Regions from separate parts of the Streptomyces sp. NPDC002734 genome, predicted to be linked through region 2. Evidence: predicted binding sites of a transcription regulator. Region 2 holds the regulator's gene; each other region holds the start of a gene.
What was found. The regulator HrcA, encoded in region 2, represses chaperone genes, less so after heat shock. The targets are predictions, from matches to a motif close to TTNGCACTCNGNNNNNCNGAGTGCNAA.
Positions count from the first base shown of each region.

Region 1: ABT026_RS08605 (FmdB family zinc ribbon protein) is a predicted target of HrcA. The motif match lies at 3,386-3,412, and genes of this name have one in related genera.
Region 3: groL (chaperonin GroEL) is a predicted target of HrcA. The motif match lies at 1,518-1,544, and genes of this name have one in related genera.

Region 1 is NZ_JBEOVU010000007.1:16,746-23,583, reverse strand. It holds gene ABT026_RS08615 (penicillin acylase family protein) at 1-1,328, opposite strand, end outside; gene ABT026_RS08610 (potassium/proton antiporter) at 1,606-3,168, shown strand; gene ABT026_RS08605 (FmdB family zinc ribbon protein) at 3,423-3,773, shown strand; gene ABT026_RS08600 (S-methyl-5'-thioadenosine phosphorylase) at 3,941-4,783, shown strand; gene ABT026_RS08595 (hypothetical protein) at 4,913-5,629, shown strand; gene ABT026_RS08590 (hypothetical protein) at 5,683-5,997, opposite strand; gene ABT026_RS08585 (DUF6227 family protein) at 6,161-6,838, shown strand, end outside.
Region 2 is NZ_JBEOVU010000013.1:58,987-65,824, forward strand. It holds gene ABT026_RS14010 (DUF3097 domain-containing protein) at 1-619, opposite strand, end outside; gene ABT026_RS14015 (MBL fold metallo-hydrolase) at 688-1,443, opposite strand; gene hrcA (heat-inducible transcriptional repressor HrcA) at 1,603-2,619, shown strand; gene dnaJ (molecular chaperone DnaJ) at 2,620-3,762, shown strand; gene ABT026_RS14030 (16S rRNA (uracil(1498)-N(3))-methyltransferase) at 3,863-4,612, shown strand; gene ABT026_RS14035 (S41 family peptidase) at 4,984-6,838, shown strand, end outside.
Region 3 is NZ_JBEOVU010000005.1:112,282-119,119, forward strand. It holds gene thrC (threonine synthase) at 1-174, shown strand, start outside; gene ABT026_RS06935 (MoaD/ThiS family protein) at 252-530, shown strand; gene ABT026_RS06940 (cold-shock protein) at 1,076-1,282, shown strand; gene groL (chaperonin GroEL) at 1,674-3,296, shown strand; gene ABT026_RS06950 (NADH:flavin oxidoreductase) at 3,606-4,742, shown strand; gene ABT026_RS06955 (hypothetical protein) at 4,888-5,451, opposite strand; gene ABT026_RS06960 (HD domain-containing protein) at 5,655-6,320, shown strand; gene ABT026_RS06965 (GNAT family N-acetyltransferase) at 6,341-6,838, shown strand, end outside.

The sequences.
Region 1 (6,838 bases), on a different contig from region 2:
AGCGGGCCGTTGTTGGTCTCGCGGACCACGATCTTCTTGTCGGCCCCGCCGGCGACCTTGATGGTCTCCTCACGGGTCCGGAAGGGGACGGTCTTCCCGTCGTACTGGTAGCCGTCGCGGGTGACCTTCTGCAGGTACAGGTCGCTGACGTCCACGCCGGAGTTGGTCATGCCCCAGGCGATCTGCGCGTTGTGGCCGATGACCACGCCGGGCATGCCGGAGAAGGTGTAACCGGAGACGTCGTAGCGGCAGCTCGCGGAGACGGTGCGGCAGTGCAGGCCCATCTGGTACCAGACCGAGGGCAGCGCGGGCGACAGGTGCGGGTCGTTGGCCAGCAGCGGGGCCCCGCCCACGGTGTGCGATCCGGCGACCACCCAGGAGTTGGAGCCGATGCCGTTGCCGTTGACGCCGACCGCGGTGGGCAGCTCGTCCAGGGCGCCGTAGAGACCGGCGAGCTGGCTCTGCAGCCCGGCCTGGTCCTCCGCCGCGACACCCGGGAGGGTGCCGGCGCCGCCCTGGGCCTGCTCGCTCGCGGTGGCCTTCTGGTCCCAGGTGCCGGTGGCCTGCGAGTATGCGCCCTCCTGCACGATCGTCCGGTTCCGCTCGAACGGGTAGCCCGGGTACAGGTCGGCGATCTGCTTCGCGTCGAGCCTGCTGGTCATCAGCGAACGGTCGATCTCGTCCTGCATGTTGCCGCGCAGGTCCCAGGCCATCGCCTTGAGCCAGGCCACCGAGTCGACGGGGGTCCACGGCTGGGGCGTGTAGTCGCCGGTGAGCGCGAGCGCCGCGTACTCCAGGGAGAGTTCGTCGCCCTCGCGATCGCCGAGGTAGGCGTTGACGCCCTTGGTGTAGGCCCGCAGGTACTTCTTGGTGGAGGCGGACAGCTTCTTGTCGTACTCCTGCTGCGCGACACGGCGCCAGCCGAGGGTGCGCAGGAACTCGTCGGTGCCGACCTGGCTCGCGCCGAACATCTCGGAGAGCCGGCCCGCGGTCAGGTGGCGGCGCACGTCCATCTCGTAGAACCGGTCCTGCGCCTGGACGAATCCCTGCGCCATGAACAGGTCTTCCTCGGAGTCGGCGTAGACGTGCGGCACGCCCTGGCCGTCGCGCCGGACCTCGACCGGGCCGGACAGGCCCTTGAGGGTCAGCGACCCGCTGGTCTGCGGGAACGAGGCACGGACGGTGCTGACCGTCCAGTACCCGCCGTAGACCAGGCCGCCTATGAGCGCGAGGACGACGAGAAGGACCAGGAGTCGGGCTTTGCGCCCCTTCTTCCTGCCGGACTTGCCGGGCTGCTGACCGGAAGAGGCGGTGGTGTTGGGGGGCATCGCTGTCCTTGCTGTCCTCACGCGAGCGGCGGGGCGGGCGGTGGTCAGTTCTGGGCGCGGCGGCGTGGCCCGACGTCGCGCTGGAGCAACGATAGGCGCACGGGGCGCGGCGGCTTGACGCGGCGTCTGTGAAGCCGTGGCATCAGGCGAGCGGGGTGTCCAGGGTGTCCTGTTCGTCCCGATGCGGCGTCCGCAGGGAGCGTCCGCCGGGGCGCGAAGTGGCGAAAGCGCGTCAAGAAAGCGTCAAGAGTTAGGTAAGGTAACGAAAGACCTGCCGATGCCGTCCCGTGCGCACACGGGGCTGTTCGCAGCACCTCGGAGGGAAGGGAAGGGGCGCCAACTGTCTGTCGACCACCTCAACCAGCTTCTGCTCGGCGCCTCGCTCGTCCTCCTGGTGGCCGTGGCCGCCGTGCGCGTGTCCTCACGCAGCGGACTCCCGAGCCTCCTCATCTACCTCGGCATCGGCATCGCGCTGGGCTCCGACGGCATCGCGGGCATCGAGTTCGACAACGCCGCGCTCACCCAGGTCATCGGCTACGCGGCCCTGGTCGTGATCCTCGCCGAGGGCGGACTGGGCACCAAGTGGGGCCAGATCAAACCGGTGCTGCCCGCCGCCGGCGTGCTGGCCTCGGCCGGCGTCGCGGTGAGCGTGACGGTCACCGCCGCGGCCGCCCACTACCTGGCCGGGCTGGAGTGGCGGCAGGCGCTCATCGTGGGCGCGGTGGTCTCCTCGACCGACGCGGCGGCGGTCTTCTCCGTGCTGCGCCGGATCCCCCTGCCGTCCCGCATCACCGGCACCCTGGAGGCCGAGTCGGGCTTCAACGACGCCCCGGTGGTCATCCTGGTCGTCTCCTTCTCCACCGCCGGGCCGTTCGAGCACTGGTACCTGCTGCTGGCGGAGATGGCGATGGAACTGGCGATCGGCGCGGCCGTGGGCCTGGCGGTCGGCTGGCTGGGCGCCTGGGGGCTGCGGCGGGTCGCGCTGCCCGCCTCCGGCCTCTACCCCATCGCCGTGATGTCGATGGCCGTGACGGCCTACGCGGCGGGCGCCATCGCGCACGGCAGCGGCTTCCTCGCGGTCTACCTGGCGTCGATGGTGCTGGGCAACGCCCGGCTGCCCCACCACCCGGCCACCCGCGGCTTCGCCGACGGGCTCGGCTGGATCGCGCAGATCGGCATGTTCGTGCTGCTCGGCCTGCTGGTCAACCCGCGGGAGCTGGGCGACGACATCCTGCCCGCGCTGGTGATCGGCCTGGTCCTGACCATGGTGGCGAGGCCGCTGAGCGTGATCGCCTGCCTGTCGCCGTTCCGGGTGCCCTGGCAGCAGCAGGCGCTGATGTCGTGGGCGGGGCTGCGGGGCGCGGTGCCGATCATCCTGGCCACCATCCCGATGGTGGCCGGGGTGGCGGGCAGCCGCCGGATCTTCAACATCGTCTTCGTGCTGGTCGTGGTCTACACGCTGATCCAGGGGCCGACGCTCCCCTGGCTGGCCCGCAAGCTGCGCCTGGGCGACGACAACGAGGCCTCCGACCTGGGCATCGAGTCCGCGCCGCTGGAGCGGCTGCGCGGGCACCTGCTCTCGCTGACCGTGGACAGGGACTCCCGGATGCACGGCGTCGAGGTCGGCGAGCTCCGGCTGCCGGTGGGCGCCTCGGTCACCCTGGTGGTCCGGGCCGGCGCCTCCTTCGTGCCGTCGCCCGCCACGGTGCTCCAGCGGGGGGACGAGTTGCTGGTGATCGCCACCGACCAGGTGCAGGACGCCGCCGAGCGGCGCCTGCGGGCGGTGGCCCGGGGCGGAAAGCTGGCCGGGTGGCTGGGTACGTCGGGGGCGGCGCGGTAACTCTCCGCCCCCGACGGCGGACGGGGGTCCGCGGTGGTCCGGGGGGTGGTCCGTGCGGTGGTTGCCGCGGTGGTCGCGGCGGTGGTCGTGGCGGTGGTCGTGGCGCTTCTGCACGGTGGTCGCGGCGCTTCCCGCGGTGGTCCGCGCAGTGGTTTCGGTCACCGGACGGGGTGCGGCAGTGGACTGACGGCGAGGAATGCGTCAAGATGGATCGTCGTTAGCACTCATTGAGTGAGAGTGCCAGGAGGAAGACAGTGCCGACCTACCAGTACCAGTGCACCGCGTGCGGCGAGGGCCTCGAGGCGGTGCAGAAGTTCACCGATGACGCTCTGACCGAGTGCCCGAACTGCCAGGGCCGCCTGAAGAAGGTGTTCTCGGCCGTCGGCATCGTCTTCAAGGGCTCCGGGTTCTACCGCAACGACAGCCGCGGCTCCTCGTCGAGCAGCTCCCCGGCCGCGAAGTCCGGCTCCTCGAGCAGCGGCTCGAGCTCGTCGGCCTCGTCCTCCTCCTCGACGTCGGGTTCGTCCACGTCGTCGACGTCGGCCCCCGCCGCCTCGTCGGCGCCGGCCTCGACCTCCTCGTCGAGCAGCAGCTCGGCCGCCTGACCCACACCTCGCGGGCCCCGCCCTCTCCCGGTCGTCACCGGGAGAGGGCGGGGCTTTCGCGCGTCCTGGGGACTCGTCCGGTCCGCGGCGGTGTGCGGGGCCGGACGGTGAGCCGCGGCGGCCGGGCCCGTGTCGGTCCCCGCGGGGGAGGGCCTAAGGTTCGGGCCATGGTGAACACGGTGAGCGCCGAGATCGGCGTGATCGGCGGGTCCGGCTTCTATTCGTTCCTCGACGACGTGACCGAGGTCGCGGTCGAGACCCCCTACGGGCCGCCCAGCGACTCGTTGTTCGTCGGCGAGATCGCCGGCCGCCGGGTGGCGTTCCTGCCCCGGCACGGACGCGGGCACCACCTGCCGCCGCACCGCATCAACTACCGGGCCAACCTCTGGGCGCTGCGGTCGGTGGGCGTCCGGCAGGTCCTCGGCCCCTGCGCGGTCGGCGGCCTGCGGCCCGAGTACGGGCCGGGCACGCTGCTGGTGCCCGACCAGCTGGTGGACCGCACCAAGTCCCGGGCCGGCACCTACTTCGACGGGCTCCCGCTGCCCGACGGCACCGTCCCCAACGTCGTCCACGTCTCCCTCGCCGACCCCTACTGCCCCGCCGGACGGGCCGTCGCCCTCAAAGCGGCGCGCGGCCGCGACTGGGAGGCCGTCGACGGCGGGACCCTGGTGGTGATCGAGGGACCCCGCTTCTCCACCCGCGCCGAGTCCCGCTGGCACGCCGCCCAGGGCTGGTCCGTGGTCGGCATGACCGGGCACCCCGAGGCTCCGCTCGCCCGCGAACTGGAACTCTGCTACACCTCGCTGACCCTGGTCACCGACTTGGACGCGGGCGCCGAGACCGGTGAGGGCGTCTCCCACGAGGAGGTGCTCCAGGTGTTCGGCGCGAACGTGGACCGCATGCGGGACGTCCTGTTCGACGCGGTGGCGGCGCTCCCGGCGTCCGACGCGCGCACCTGCCTCTGCGCCGGTGCGCTGGGCGCCCAGGACCCGGGCTTCGCCCTCCCGTAGCCCATGGGCCCCGTGACCCTGGCGCCTTCTCCCCTGCCTTCACTCTCCCGAGTGAGCTGGGGAGGAGGGTTCGCCGAGGGTTGTCCACAGCCTCCGGCAGGGGTTGCGGAAATGGGTCAGCGTGGGCCCATGAACCTCACGAACACCTGCGCCCCCACTCGCGCCGCGGCCGCGAACGCCGCGAACGCGCACACCGCGCCGCCGCCCTGGCCGGACGCCTGTGCCCACGGCTGCTCCGGTGCCGCCGGCTCCCCCGCCGCCCCGCTGCGGCGGCTCGGGCCGGGCGGGGTGCCCGCCCCCGGCAGCATCCCGCTCTTCGCCCCGCTGCGGGTGCCCGGCGGGCGCCTGCGCGGCGGACGGCCGGCCCGCGCCGCGCCACGGGTGCTCGCCGCCGCGTTGACGGCCGTGGCGGTGACCGCCCTCGCCCCGGGACCGGCCGCTCCTGCCGCACCTGCGGCGTCCTCGGCGTCCTCCGAGACCTCGGCCCGCGTGGGCGGAAGGGCGGCAGTGGGCGCGCTTCAAGGGCTGCCCCCGCCGGACGGGGAGCGGGTGGAGGCGCCGGTGCGGCTCGCGGATCCGGCCGTCGCGGCGCTGCTGCGCCGCGGGGACCTGGTCGACGTGGTGGCCGCCGGACCGCGAGGCCGTCCGCGGGTGCTGGCGCGCGGGGTGCGGGTCGCCCGGCTGCCCGGGCCGCCGCCGGGGCCGCCCGGAGCGACGGACCTCGACATGGGCGGCGCGACCGGCGGGGCGCTCGTGGTGCTCTCCGCGCCCCGCACCGCCGCGGTACGCCTGCTCGGCACGGCGCCGGAGGACCGGCTCACGGTGGCTTTCCGGAGCGGACGTTGAGCGGCGCGGGCACGGCGGCTCGCCGCGGACACAGTGGCCGCGGGCCCGGTGGCTCAGAGGTGGTGCGGCGGCTTCTCGTCGAGGAAGCGGCGGAGGTCCGCGGCGGCGTCCCCACCACCGCGCGAACGCTCCCCCCAGCCACGGTCGGTGTCGTCCGAGGACTGCTGGTCCAGCGGGTCGTCGAAGACCAGCGCGGCCCTGGGCCGACGGGGCGCGGCCGCGACGGTGGGGGCCGCGGCCGCGTCGGTGGGGGCCGGGGCGGCGTCGGCGGCGGGGCCGGACGGCGTCCCGCCGGGGGTACCGGTCCGGGCGTCGGCCGAAGCGTCGGCCTGGGAGTCGGCCTGGGCGTCGTCGGAGGAGGAACTCATCCGTCAAGCGTACGACCGGCGTACGCCTCCGCCTCAGGGCAACCTCCCAGGGGAAGTACGCGTCTCAACAACCGTACGTTTTCTCGGTTCCCGGACATGATGTCCGAGCGAGGGGCTACGGTATGCACCCACAAGGTGACAAGCAGCGACGCTGGGAGCAGCCTTGAGCGTTCCGTACGAGACGGCGGCGTACCCGGAGGAGCACCTGGACCGGCTCCTGGGCCGCGCCCTGAACTCCTTCGAACTGCCCGACGAGGTCCTGACGCGGCTGGACTCCGCGCTGGCGTACGACGGCTCGCTCCATTCCGCCCACCACAGTGGGGGCCTGTACCGGGAGACCCACCGGCACACCTGGCTGCTCTCCGACGGCTCCGTGCTCACGCTGTGGGAGCTCGTCCACAACACCGCGGCGGGCCGCCTGGTGCGGCACGAGGTCTACGCGGACCTGGACGAGCTGTCCGCGGCCACGGGTCGGCTCCCCCTGCCGTCCGACGAGCCGGCCCTGGCGCCGATGGACGCGCTGCGCCTGCCTCCGGTGCGGCTGCCTCCCCTGACGGGCTTCGGGCCGCCGTACGCGCCCGCCGACTCGGCGGACCACCTGCGCCGGCTGCTGCGGCGCGCGGAGAACCCTGACCGCCCCGGCCCGGACGCCGCGGCGGCCCTGCGGGCGGCGTACGCGCACGAGATCACCCAGGCCTTCGGACCGCCGTGCCGCACCGGGACGGGGGTGTGCCTGTCCCTGTACGAGCACGCCTTCCTGCTGCCGGGCGGCCGCCGCACCTCCCTGTGGGAGGTCGAGCACACGGCGACGCCGGACGGTCGCCACATGTGCGAGGTCTAC
Region 2 (6,838 bases):
CGATGCCCAGCGCGGAGGGCTTCACGGCCTGCCAGATGTCGATGTAGGGGTGGCCGACCACCAGGGCGTGGTCGCTGGTGACGGCCTCGGCGATGCGCCACTCCTTGGAGCCGGGCACCAGGTGGTCGACCAGGACGCCCAGCCGCGCGTCGGGGCCCGGGGCGAACTCCTCGACCACGGCCGGCAGGTCGTCCACGCCCTCCAGGTACTCCACGACCACGCCCTCGACGCGCAGGTCGTCGCCCCACACCTTCTCGACCAGCTCGGCGTCGTGCCGTCCCTCGACGTAGATGCGCCCCGCGCGGGCCACCCGCGCCCGCGCGCCGGGAACGGCGATCGAGCCGGAGGCGGTGCGCGAGGGGCGCTTCGGGGCGGCCGCGGCGGCGCGGACCAGGGTCACCGGGCGGCCCTCCAGCAGGAAGGCGGCCGGGGCCAGCGGGAAGACGCGGTGCTTGCCGTGCCGGTCCTCCAGGGTGACCGTGCCGGCCTCGCAGCCCACCACGGCCCCGCAGAACCCGGTGGCGGGGTCCTCCACGACCAGACCGGGCTCCGCGGGAACCTCGGGTACCGGCTTGGGCTTCTTCCACGACGGCGTGAGGTCGGGGGAGTACTGGCGCATTCGGCTGACGATAGGAGAAACGGCGGGGCTCGCCCAGGCGACACGCCCTCCCGCCGCCTCCCACCGGCTCACCAGGCCGTGCCGAACCTCCGGGACAGCTCCTCCCGCTGCCGCCGCACGAAGGCGGCGTCCACCACCGCCCCGTGCCCGGGCACGTAGAGCGCGTCCTCGCCGCCCAGCTCCAGCAGCCGGGTGAGGGCCGCCGCCCAGCGGGAGGGCACCGCGTCCTGTCCGGCCTGCGGTTCGCCGGACTCCTCGACCAGGTCGCCGCAGAACACCACCGGGCGCGGCCCCGGCACCAGGACCGCCAGGTCGTGCGCGGTGTGGCCCGGCCCCATGGCGGTCAGCACCGGGCGGACGCCGCCGCCCAGCTCCAGCACGTGGTCGTGGTGCACCTCGTGCCGCGGCACGGTCAGCGACTCCAGCGCCGTGTCCGCCGCCTCCGTGGTCAGGCCGTTCGCCACCGCGTCGGCCCGCAGGGCGTCCCGTCCCTCGGCGGAGGCCAGCAGCGCGCCGCAGCCGACCGCGGCGTGCACCTCCGCCCCGGCGAACACCCCGGCGCCGAACACGTGGTCGAAGTGAGGATGGGTGAGGGCCACATGCGTGACGCGCCGCCCCGCCCCCAGGGACTCCTCCGCCTCCTGGCGGATCCGTGTGCCCTCCGCCACACTCGAGCCCGCGTCCACCAGCAACGCCCCGTCGGGCCCGGCCACCAGGCCCACCGTGCAGTCCCAGACGGGCAGCCGCAGCCGCCCCACACCGGGGGCCAGCGCCTCCCAGCCGAGACTTTCCCCTCCACCAAGGGCTTCCCAGGTCACGCTCATGGGGCGACGCTATCGGGACCGCACGGCGACCGCCCTTGCCCGCGCCGTACCCTCCGGCCGTACACTGACTGGTAATGACTGGCACTCGCGGAAGCAGAGTGCCAGTCGACGCAAGGGGCAGAAGCGGTGAGGCCGAGCCGACATCCGGAGGTGTGCGCGATGCTGAGTGAACGCAGGCTGCAGGTGTTGCGCGCCATCGTCCAGGACTACGTCGGGACCGAGGAGCCGGTGGGCTCCAAGGCCCTCACCGAGCGGCACAGCCTCGGTGTGTCCCCCGCGACGGTGCGCAACGACATGTCCGCGCTGGAGGAGGAGGGCTACATCGCCCAGCCCCACACCAGCGCGGGGCGGATCCCCACCGACAAGGGCTACCGGCTCTTCGTCGACCGACTGGCCGACGTGAAGCCGATGACCCAGCCCGAGCGGCGCGCCATCCAGAACTTCCTGGACGGCGCCGTCGACCTCGACGACGTGGTGGCCCGCACGGTGCGGCTGCTGGCGCAGCTGACCCGGCAGGTCGCGGTCGTCCAGTATCCGTCGCTCACGCGTTCGGCGGTGCGGCACGTGGAGCTGCTGGCGCTCGCGCCGGCCCGGGTGATGCTGGTGCTGATCACCGACACCGGCCGGGTCGAGCAGCGCCTGATCGACTGCCCCGCCCCGATCGGCGAGAACACCCTCGCCGACCTCCGCGCCCGGCTCAACAGCCGGGTCACCGGGCGCCGGTTCACCGACGTCCCGCTGCTGGTGCAGGACCTGCCGGAGGCCTTCGAGCAGGAGGACCGCGGGACGGTCGCCTCGGTGCTCTCCACCCTGCTGGAGACGCTCGTCGAGCGGACCGAGGAGCGGCTGATGATCGGCGGCACCGCCAACCTGACCCGCTTCACACATGATTTTCCCCTCACCATCCAGCCCGTCCTGGAGGCGCTCGAGGAGCAGGTCGTGCTCCTCAAGCTCCTTGGGGAGGCTCAGGATTCGGCCATGACCGTCCGTATCGGTCATGAGAACGAGTACGAGGGACTCAACTCCACGTCCGTCGTGTCGGTGGGCTACGGTTCGGGCGGCGAGGCAGTCGCCAAGCTCGGCGTGGTCGGACCGACCCGCATGGATTACCCGGGAACGATGGGAGCAGTACGCGCAGTGGCACGGTACGTCGGACAGATCCTGGCGGAGTCGTAAGTGGCCACGGACTACTACGCCGTACTCGGCGTGCGCCGCGACGCGTCCCAGGACGAGATCAAGAAGGCGTTCCGGAGGCTCGCCCGCGAGCTGCACCCGGACGTCAATCCCGATCCGAAGACGCAGGAGCGGTTCAAGGAGATCAACGCCGCCTACGAGGTGCTCTCGGACCCGCAGAAGAAGCAGGTCTACGACCTCGGCGGCGACCCGCTCTCCCAGGCCGGCGGCGCCGGCGCGGGTGCGGGCGGCTTCGGGGCCGGCGGCTTCGGCAACTTCTCCGACATCATGGACGCCTTCTTCGGCACGGCCTCGCAGCGCGGACCGCGCTCGCGGACCCGCCGTGGTCAGGACGCCATGATCCGGCTGGACGTCGAGCTGACCGAGGCGGCCTTCGGGACCACCAAGGAACTCCAGGTCGACACGGCCGTGGTCTGCAAGACCTGTCACGGCGAGGGCGCCGCCCCCGGCACCTCCGCGCAGACCTGTGACATGTGCCGCGGCCGCGGCGAGGTGTCCCAGGTGACGCGGTCCTTCCTCGGCCAGGTCATGACCTCGCGGCCCTGCCCCCAGTGCCAGGGCTTCGGCACGGTCGTGCCCAACCCGTGCCCCGAGTGCGCGGGCGACGGCCGGGTGCGCTCGCGCCGGACGCTGACCGTGAAGATCCCCGCCGGCGTGGACAACGGCACCCGGATCCAGCTGGCCGGCGAGGGCGAGGTCGGCCCGGGCGGAGGCCCGGCCGGCGACCTGTACGTCGAGATCCACGAGCTGCCGCACGAGACGTTCCAGCGGCGCGGGGACGACCTGCACTGCACGGTGACGATCCCGATGACGGCGGCGGCGCTCGGCACCAAGGTGCCGCTGGAGACGCTCGACGGCCTCGAGGAGGTCGACATCCGTCCCGGCACGCAGTCCGGGCAGTCGATCCCGCTGCACGGGCGCGGCGTCACCCACCTGCGCGGCGGCGGGCGCGGCGACCTCATCGTGCACGTCGAGGTGCTGACGCCGACGAAGCTGGACCCGGAGCAGGAGCGGGTGCTGCGCGAACTGGCCAAGCTGCGCGGGGAGGAGCGGCCCACCGGGCAGTTCCAGCCCGGTCAGCAGGGGCTGTTCTCCCGGCTGAAGGACGCGTTCAACGGGCGCTGAGGCGCCCCCCGGGGGTCGTCGCGGACCGGTGCGGTCCGCGACGGCTCCCGTTCATGTCTTCGCCCACGCACTGCCCCGACCACCGCGCCTGGAGGCGTAGTTGACCGCCCCCGTCTTCGTCGTCGACGAGCTCTCCCCGCACGGGTCCACGCATCTCCTGGAGGGCCCGGAGGGCCGGCACGCCGTGTCGGTCAAGCGGCTCCAGCCGGGCGAGGCGGTGGTGCTCACCGACGGCCGCGGCCACTGGGCCGAGGGCGTCGTCGAGGCCGCCGAGGGCAAGGACCGGCTGGTCGTCGGCGGCCTCGCGGAGGTCCGTGAGGAGCCCGCGCCGAGCCCGCGGATCACGGTGGTGCAGGCGCTGCCCAAGGGCGACCGGGGCGAGCTGGCGGTGGAGACCATGACCGAGACCGGGGTGGACGCGATCGTCCCCTGGTCCGCGGCACGCTGCATCACGCAGTGGAAGGGCGAGCGGGGGGCCAAGGCGCTGGCCAAGTGGCGGGCCACCGCGCGGGAGGCGGGCAAGCAGTCGCGGCGGACGCGGTTCCCCGAGGTCGCGGAGCTCGCGAGCGGCAAGCAGGTCGCGGCGCTGCTCGCCCGGGCGGACTTCGCGGCGGTCCTGCACGAGGACCGGGACTTCCCCAGTGAGGCGCTGGCCACGTGCGAGCTGCCGGCGTCGGGGGAGATCGTGCTGGTCGTGGGGCCCGAGGGCGGGGTCTCGCCGCAGGAGCTGGAGCTGTTCGCCGAGGCGGGGGCGGGGGCGTACCGGCTGGGCCGGTCCGTGCTGCGGACCTCCACGGCGGGGACCGCGGCCGTCGCGTTGCTGCTCGGCCGCACGGGGCGCTGGTCCTAGCGGGACCCCTGCCGCGGGGGTCCGGCCCCCGCGGTGCTCCGCCGCACGGGGTGCCGGCACCTGCCGCGAGGCTGCGGTGGGGGTGGCCTGCGCCTGCGGGGCGAGCCGTCACGTGGTTGCCGTGAGGCGGCGCGACGGGTGGTCGGCGCCTGGTGGTGCGAGCCGCCCTGTGCGTACGCACCGCCCTGCGCCCGCCCGTGCCGCCCCCTGGGCGGCCCAGCCGCCCGCAGGGTGAACGGGCTACCAGAGGTGGTCGGCGGCCCAGCCGCCCGCAGGGTGGGCGGGTCGCCCAAGGGGAAGCGCCGAAGGCCCCGGGGCGTGATCGGTGGAAAGGCTGTTGGGGGACGGGGGTCGCTGCTTAGGCTGACCGGGTGACGAAGTCTGCCTCGACGCTCGCTCCCGCGTATCTCCGCTTCCCGCACCTGCACGGCGACCTGGTCGCCTTCACCGCCGAGGACGACGTCTGGGTCGCCCCGCTCGACGGCGGCCGGGCCTGGCGGGTCAGCGCGGACAACATGCCGGTCAACCACCCCCGCATCTCCCCGGACGGCGCCCACGTCGCCTGGACCTCGGCCCGCGACGGCGCCCCCGAGGCGTACGCCGCCCCCGTGGACGGCGGCCCCGCGCGGCGCCTGACGCACTGGGGCGCGCCCACCACCCGGGTCCGCGGCTGGACCCCGGACGGGCGGGTCCTGGTGACCTCCGCCCACGGCGAGGCCACCCTGCGCCGCTCCTGGGCCCGCGCCGTGCCGCTGGACGGCGGCCCCGCCGAGCGGCTGCCGTACGGCCCGGTCGGCCACGTGGCCTTCGGCCCGCGCACCGTGCTGCTGTCCGCGCCGATGGGCCGCGAGGCGGCCTGGTGGAAGCGCTACCGGGGCGGCACCGCGGGCAAGCTGTGGATCGAGTCGCAGGAGACTCCCGGCGAGTTCGCCCGCCTGCACGCCGACCTCGACGGCAACCTCGAGTACCCGCTGTGGGCCGGGGACAGGATCGCGTTCCTCTCCGACCACGAGGGCGTCGGCGCCCTCTACTCCTCCCTGGCCGACGGCTCGGACCTGCGCCGCCACACGCCCGTCGGGGACGACGTCTTCTACGCCCGGCACGCCGCCACCGACGGCGAGCGCGTCGTGTACAGCTCGGCCGGCGAGCTGTGGATCCTCGACGACCTGGACGGCGCCGAGCCGCGCCGCCTGGAGGTCCGTCTCGGTGGCCAGCGCGCCGACCTCCAGCCCTACCCCGTGACCCCCTCGCGCTGGCTCGGCGGCTTCTCGCCCGACCACACCGCCCGCGGCAGCGCCGTCACCGTCCGCGGCGGCGTCCACTGGGTCACCCACCGCTCCGGCCCGGCCCGCGCGCTGGCCGCCGAGCCGGGCGTGCGCAACCGGCTGGCCCGCGCCTTCCGGGTGGACGGCGAGGAGTGGGCGGTCTGGGTCACCGACGCCGAGGGCGAGGACGCCCTGGAGTTCGCCCCGGCGACCGGCCCCGCCGCGGGCGGCGGCCCGCGCCGGATCGCCGCCGGACGGCTCGGCCGCGTGCTGGGCCTGACCGTGGCGCCCGACGGCGGACGGTTCGCCGTCGCCTCCCACGACGGGCGGGTGCTGCTCGTCGAGCGGGAGAGCGGCGAGCTGCGCGAGGTGGACCGCAGCGAGAACGGCGACTGTTCCGGGCTGGTCTTCTCGCCCGACTCCGCCTGGCTGGCCTGGTCCCACCCGGGCGTCGGCGAACTCGCCCAGCTGAAGCTGGCGCACACCGCCGACCTGTCGGTGGTCGAGGCGACCCCGCTGCGGTTCCGGGACTTCTCGCCCGCCTTCACCCCCGACGGCAAGCACCTCGCCTTCCTGTCGGCGCGCGCCTTCGACCCGGTCTACGACGAGCACTCCTTCGACCTGGCCTTCGTCGGAGCCAACCGACCCTACCTGATCACCCTCGCCGCGACCACGCCGTCCCCGTTCGGCCCCCAGCGGCACGGACGCCCGGTGGACGCCCCCGACAAGGACGAGACGCCGGAGAGCGAGGGCACCCCCGCCACCCGGATCGATCCCGAGGGCCTCGCCGACCGGATCGTGCCCTTCCCGGTGGAGGCCGCCCGGTACACCGCGCTGCGCACCGCGAAGGACGGCGTGCTGTGGCTGCGGCACCCCGTCGAGGGCGTGCTCGGCGCGTCGCGGGCCACCCCCGACGACTCCGGGCCCAAGAGCGACCTGGAGCGCTACGACCTGGCCCAGC
Region 3 (6,838 bases), on a different contig from region 2:
ACGGTCGGCGTCACCCGCAAGCTGATCGAGAACGGTCTGCTGGACCCCACGCTCACCACGGTCGTCCTCAACACCGGCGACGGCCTCAAGACGCTGGACGCGGTGGCCGACCAGGGCCTCACCGCGACCATCCGTCCGAGCCTGGAGTCCTTCCGCGAGGCCGGCCTCGCCTGACGGCCGCCGCCGTCGCCACCCCGGGCCGCGGTCCGTCCGTCCCGTCACCCGCTCACCGTCATCGGAGGTCACCCCGCATGAGCGTCACCGTCCGCATCCCCACCATCCTCCGCACCTACACCGGCGGACAGGCCGAGGTGGACGCCGAGGGCGCCACCCTGGGCGAGGTCATCGCCGACCTGGAGAAGAACCACACCGGCATCGCCGCGCGCGTGCTCGACGACCAGGGCAAGCTGCGGCGCTTCGTCAACGTCTACGTGAACGACGACGACGTGCGGTTCGAGCAGGGTCTGGAGACTGCGACGCCCGCGGGCGGCAACGTCTCGATCATTCCCGCGGTGGCCGGCGGCGCCTGACGGCCACGCATTTTCCCGCCCGCCTTTCCGGTGCCGCGTTTCGGGTACCACCCCCGCGTGCCGCCTTTCCGCCTCCGGAAAGGCGGCACCGCCGTTTTCCCGCACCGCCGCTTTCACGCGCCGCCCTCTCCGGGTCGTACCGGCTCCATGCCGGCGTCACATTTCATCGACAAGCGGAAGCGGCGATTCTGCATGATTGGGCGCGGTACAGTTGGGGTATCCCGCGCCGAACTCGGGCCGGGCGCCGACGGGTTCCTGCCTCCCGCACGACAAGAAGCAGCCAAACTGCGCGGGTCTTTTGCGCGGTTCGCTCCTTCTGTCCGCCCCGACTTGCCCTGAATTCCGGCGAAATCTCAGCATATTCCTGGCTGCCCGTCTCCAGAATTGTCGTCGGAATGACCTGTTGCAGAGGGCAGTTGGACAGATACATTCGGCCGCGGTCGACGCGTTCCGGCGCACGCCCGTCGCTCTCGGCGGCGGGTGAGGTCTGACCCGGATCCGCGAAGTGTGGATCTGTGCAAGGGCCAGTAATAGGGGAGTTAGGCATGGCTCAGGGCACCGTCAAGTGGTTCAACGCGGAGAAGGGGTACGGCTTCATCGCGGTCGACGGTGGTGCGGACGTCTTCGTGCACTACAGCGCGATTCAGATGGACGGCTACCGCACCCTCGAGGAAGGCCAGCGGGTCGAGTTCGAGATCTCGCAGGGCCAGAAGGGGCCGCAGGCGGACATGGTCCGACTGGCTGCCGGCTGAACGTCTCGACCGAACATCCTGACGTGACATCGGGCCCGCGGCCCCCTCGGGGGGCCGCGGGCTCCTTGCGTTCCCGGTGACCCTCCCGCCCCACCCCTCCTCCCCCTCCCGCCCTTGTGCGCCCGGGCCGTCCGGCGCCCCGACGGGGGCGCGCGAGGGTGTCCAGGGGGCGGGAAACGGGGGTGGGATCGGGGGAGTGTCTTGCACTCGCAGGGGGCGAGTGCTAATTATTGCGTTAGCACTCTGAAGGTGAGAGTGACAACGATGGACCGGGTCGGTGAGGTCCGCGTTGCTGTTGGCGGGGAAGGAACCGTCCGGCACGCAGGCCGTCCGTCGCGGGCGCGGGCGCGGTCCGAAGGAATCACCCCCAGTCCTGGGAGGACCACTTCACATGGCCAAGATCATCGCGTTCGACGAGGAGGCGCGGCGCGGCCTCGAGCGCGGCATGAACCAGCTCGCGGACGCCGTCAAGGTGACGCTCGGCCCCAAGGGCCGCAACGTCGTCCTCGAGAAGAAGTGGGGCGCCCCCACGATCACCAACGATGGTGTTTCCATCGCCAAGGAGATCGAGCTCGAGGACCCGTACGAGAAGATCGGCGCCGAGCTGGTCAAGGAAGTCGCCAAGAAGACGGACGACGTCGCCGGCGACGGTACGACCACCGCGACCGTGCTCGCCCAGGCGCTGGTCCGTGAGGGCCTGCGCAACGTGGCGGCCGGCGCCAACCCGATGGCCCTCAAGCGCGGTATCGAGAAGGCCGTCGAGGCCGTCTCCGGCGCCCTGCTCGAGCAGGCCAAGGAGATCGAGACCAAGGAGCAGATCGCCTCCACCGCCTCCATCTCCGCCGCCGACACCCAGATCGGCGAGCTCATCGCCGAGGCGATGGACAAGGTCGGCAAGGAAGGCGTCATCACGGTCGAGGAGTCCCAGACCTTCGGTCTGGAGCTCGAGCTCACCGAGGGCATGCGCTTCGACAAGGGCTACATCTCGGCGTACTTCGCGACCGACATGGAGCGCATGGAGGCGTCGCTCGAGGACCCCTACATCCTCATCGCCAACTCCAAGATCTCCTCGGTCAAGGACCTGCTCCCGCTCCTCGAGAAGGTCATGCAGTCGGGCAAGCCGCTGCTGATCATCGCCGAGGACGTCGAGGGCGAGGCCCTGTCGACCCTGGTGGTCAACAAGATCCGCGGCACCTTCAAGTCCGTCGCGGTCAAGGCCCCGGGCTTCGGCGACCGCCGCAAGGCCATGCTCGGCGACATCGCCATCCTCACGGGCGGCGAGGTCATCTCCGAGGAGGTCGGCCTCAAGCTGGAGAACGCGTCCCTGGACCTCCTGGGCCGCGCCCGCAAGGTCGTCATCACCAAGGACGAGACCACCATCGTCGACGGCTCCGGCTCCGCCGACCAGGTCCAGGGCCGGGTCAACCAGATCCGCGCCGAGATCGAGAACAGCGACTCGGACTACGACCGCGAGAAGCTGCAGGAGCGCCTGGCGAAGCTCGCCGGCGGTGTCGCGGTCATCAAGGCCGGCGCCGCCACCGAGGTGGAGCTCAAGGAGCGCAAGCACCGCATCGAGGACGCCGTCCGCAACGCGAAGGCCGCCGTCGAGGAGGGCATCGTCGCCGGTGGTGGCGTGGCCCTGCTGCAGGCCTCCCAGGTCTTCGAGAAGCTGGAGCTCGAGGGTGACGAGGCGACCGGCGCTCAGGCCGTGAAGCTCGCGCTCGAGGCCCCGCTGAAGCAGATCGCCGTCAACGCCGGCCTCGAGGGCGGCGTCGTGGTGGAGAAGGTCCGCAACCTCACCCCGGGTCACGGCCTCAACGCCGCGACCGGCGAGTACGTCGACCTGATCGCCGAGGGCATCATCGACCCGGCGAAGGTGACCCGTTCCGCGCTGCAGAACGCCGCCTCCATCGCCGCGCTGTTCCTCACCACCGAGGCCGTCATCGCCGACAAGCCGGAGAAGGCCGCCGCGGCCGCTCCGGGCGGCATGCCGGGCGGTGACATGGACTTCTGAGCCTGACGGCTCGAAGCCCTGACGCACGCGTCACGCAGGAGGGCGGCACCCACCACGGGTGCCGCCCTTCGGCGTTCTCGCGTACCGGGTGCGGGTGCGGGTGCGGGTGCCGGTGCGGGTGCGGAACGGCTCCGGCGCGGGTGCGGTGCCGTGCGGCCCGTGTGCCGATCGTCACCGGCGGCGGGGAATGCCCCGGCATACCGACTGGTTCGCACAAGTACGCGGACGCGCACGCCGTCGGACGGCGTACGCGCCCGCGCAGTGTGAACAAGACCGATCGCTGACCGCCCCTCCCCTAGGAGCCCCACCGTGACCGTCGCCACCGGTGCCGAGATCGCCGACCGCGCCTCCCGGGTCCTGGCCCGCCCGCTCACCATCAACGGCATGACGCTGCGCAACCGTCTGGTGATGCCGCCCATGACCCGCAAGTTCTCCCCGGGCGGCGTGCCGGGCGAGGACGTCGTCGCCTACTACCGGCGGCGCGCCGCGGCCGAGGTCGGGCTGATCGTGACCGAGGGAACGTACGTCGACCGTCCGGCCGCCGGTGACAGCCGCCGGGTGCCGCGCTTCCACGGCGAGGACGCGCTGGCCGGCTGGCGCGAGGTCGTCGAGGCGGTTCACGCCGAGGGCGGGAAGATCGTCCCGCAGCTGTGGCACGTCGGCATGACCCGCCCGGAGGGCCGCGGCCCGTCCCCGGACGCCCCGTCCGAGGGCCCGTCGGGCCTGCTGCTGAACGGTGAGGCGGCCCCGAACGGCCGCGCGATGACCCAGGAGGACATCGACGCCACCGTCGCCGCCTTCGCCCGGGCCGCCGCCGACGCCGAGCGCGTCGGCTTCGACGGCATCGAGCTGCACGGCGCCCACGGCTACCTGATCGACCAGTTCCTGTGGGAGCGCACCAACCGCCGCACCGACAAGTACGGCGGCGACGCGGTGGCCCGCACCCGCTTCGCGGTGGAGATCGTCGAGGCGGTCCGCGCCGCGGTCTCGCCCGACTTCCCGGTCATCTTCCGCTTCTCGCAGTGGAAGTCCGAGGCCTACGACGCCAAGCTGGCGACCACCCCGGAGGAGCTGGAGGCGGTGCTGCGGCCGATCTCCGAGGCCGGCGTGGACGCCTTCCACGCCTCCACCCGCCGCTACTGGCTGCCCGAGTTCGAGGGCTCCGACCTCAACCTGGCCGCCTGGACGAAGAAGCTGCTCGGCAAGCCGGTGATCACCGTCGGCTCGGTGGGCCTGGACGGCAACTTCACCGACGCCTTCGCCGGCAAGGGCTCCCCGGTGCGCGCCGTCGACGACCTGCTGGACAGCGTGGAGCGCGAGGAGGTCGACCTGGTGGCGGTCGGCCGCGCGCTGCTCCAGGACCCCGAGTGGGGCGCCAAGCTGCTCGGCGGGCGCACGGACGAGATGTCCTCGTACGACCCCGCCTCGCTGATGAACCTGCACTGATCCCCGACCCACACCACCGCCGGGACGCGAACGGGCCCGGGGCGCGGATCGTCTCCGCGCCCCGGGCCCTTCCCGTCGCCGTCGCCGTCCGGCGGGGCCGTGCGTCCCCGTCGCCGTCGCCGTCCGACCGGGCCGCGCGGCCCGGTCAGCCCATCGGTTCGACGGGGACGACCCGGGGTTCGCCCCAGACGCGCAGCACCTCGTAGTCGGTGAACTCGTGCACCAGCCGGTACGCCATGGCGGGGCGCGGGGAGCGGCGCTCGGCGGCCAGGAACAGCTCGGCCTCCCGACGGTCCCGGCGCGGCGTGCCGCACAGCTCCCAGGCGCGGCCGTTCCACGCCTCCGGCAGCCAGCGCTGCTGCGGCTGGGGACGGTCGCCGTGCATCCCGTACCGCGACGGCACCGGGTCCACCGGGCGGTCCGGGACCGGGCCGCCGCTGAGCCGGGCCCTGCGGGCCGAGCGGCGGCGGGTCTCGCAGAGCAGGCACAGGTCCGGCGCGCTCGCGTCCACCGGCCCGTTGGGGTGTTCCGGGCAGCGGGTGGCCGGGGCGGCCGTGGTGACGGTGTCCTCCAGCAGCTCCATCGCGCGCCGCAGGTCGCCCTTCAGCTCGTGCAGCCGCGAGTCGGGGGTGTCGGCACCCAGGGCCTCCCCGTGCTCGCCGAGCACGCGCAGGGCGCGGCCCAGGGCGTTGAGCTGTGCGTGGTTCACGGCGGTGCGGTCCTTTCCGGGACGTGACGGGACCGGCGCGACGGTGCGGGAGCGGGACCGGCCGGGAGCCGGAGCCCTGCGCTTCGCGGTGACGTCGCGGCGGGCCACGGGTCGGAGTGCGTCGGAGTGCGGCTTCCAGCGTCGCACACGCCGTGCCGGCCCCCGGAGCGCGTGCGGTGGGCGCGGCGGCGCACAATGCGGGCATGACCGCATCCCACGCCGACACCGCCGACCTCGACGCGCTGCGCGCCCGCTGGACGCGGACCCTGACCGCCGCCCGCGGCGGGGCCGCGGAGCCGGATCCGGCGCCGTACGCGGAGAACCTGCTGGCCCGCTGGGCGGAGCCGCAGCGGCACTACCACACGCTCACCCACCTGACCGCGGTGCTGGACCGGGTGGACGAGCTGGAGCGGTACGCGGCCGACGCGGACGTGGTGCGCCTGGCGGCCTGGTTCCACGACGCCGTGTACCGGCCGGACCGTTCCGAGAACGAGGAGCGGTCCGCCCGCATCGCGGAGACCGCGCTTCCCGAGGCCGGCGTCGACGCGGCGAGGACGGCCGAGGTCGCGCGCCTGGTCCGGCTCACCGTCACCCACGACCCGGCCGACGACGACCGCGACGGCCAGGTGCTGTGCGACGCCGACCTGGCGGTCCTCGCCTCGCCGCCCGAGGCGTACGCCGCGTACACGGCGGCGGTCCGGCAGGAGTACCACTTCGTCCCGCCCGAGCTGTTCCGCGAGGGCCGGGCCGCGGTGCTGCGTCAGCTCCTGGAGCTGCCCCGGCTGTACCGCACCCCCCACGGCGCGGAGCACTGGGAGGCGACCGCCCGCTACAACCTGCGGGCCGAAATGGACCTGCTCACCGGCTGATCGCCACCTAGGCTCCGTACATGACAAATCTGGGGGCCCTCGGGGGCGACGCGGCGGCGCGGGCAGTGACGGACACGGTGGCCGAGGCGGTGGCGGCACTGCGGCCGGCCGCGGGACGCGACTGGTCCGACGTCCGGGCGGGACGGACCGAGTGGAACTGCCTGCGCACCGCCGAGCACGTGGTCAGCGACCTCTTCGCGTACGCCACGCAGCTGGCGACGCGCGCGCCGGACGCGTACCGGCCCGTCGAGTACACGGTGGACCCGCCGCACGACGGCGCCGCCGTGGCGAAGGACGCGCTGGAGGCGATCGAGGCGGGCGGCGTGATGCTCGCGCTGACCTGCCGCACCGCGCCCCGGGCGGCCCGCGGCTTCCACCCGTACCCCTTCCGCAGCGCGGGCCGGGAGGGCTTCGCCGCGATGGGCATGGCGGAGGTCCTGCTCCACACCCACGACATGGCGCAGGGGCTGGGCGTCGATTTCCGGCCGTCCGCCGAGCTGTGCGGCTACGTGCTCGCG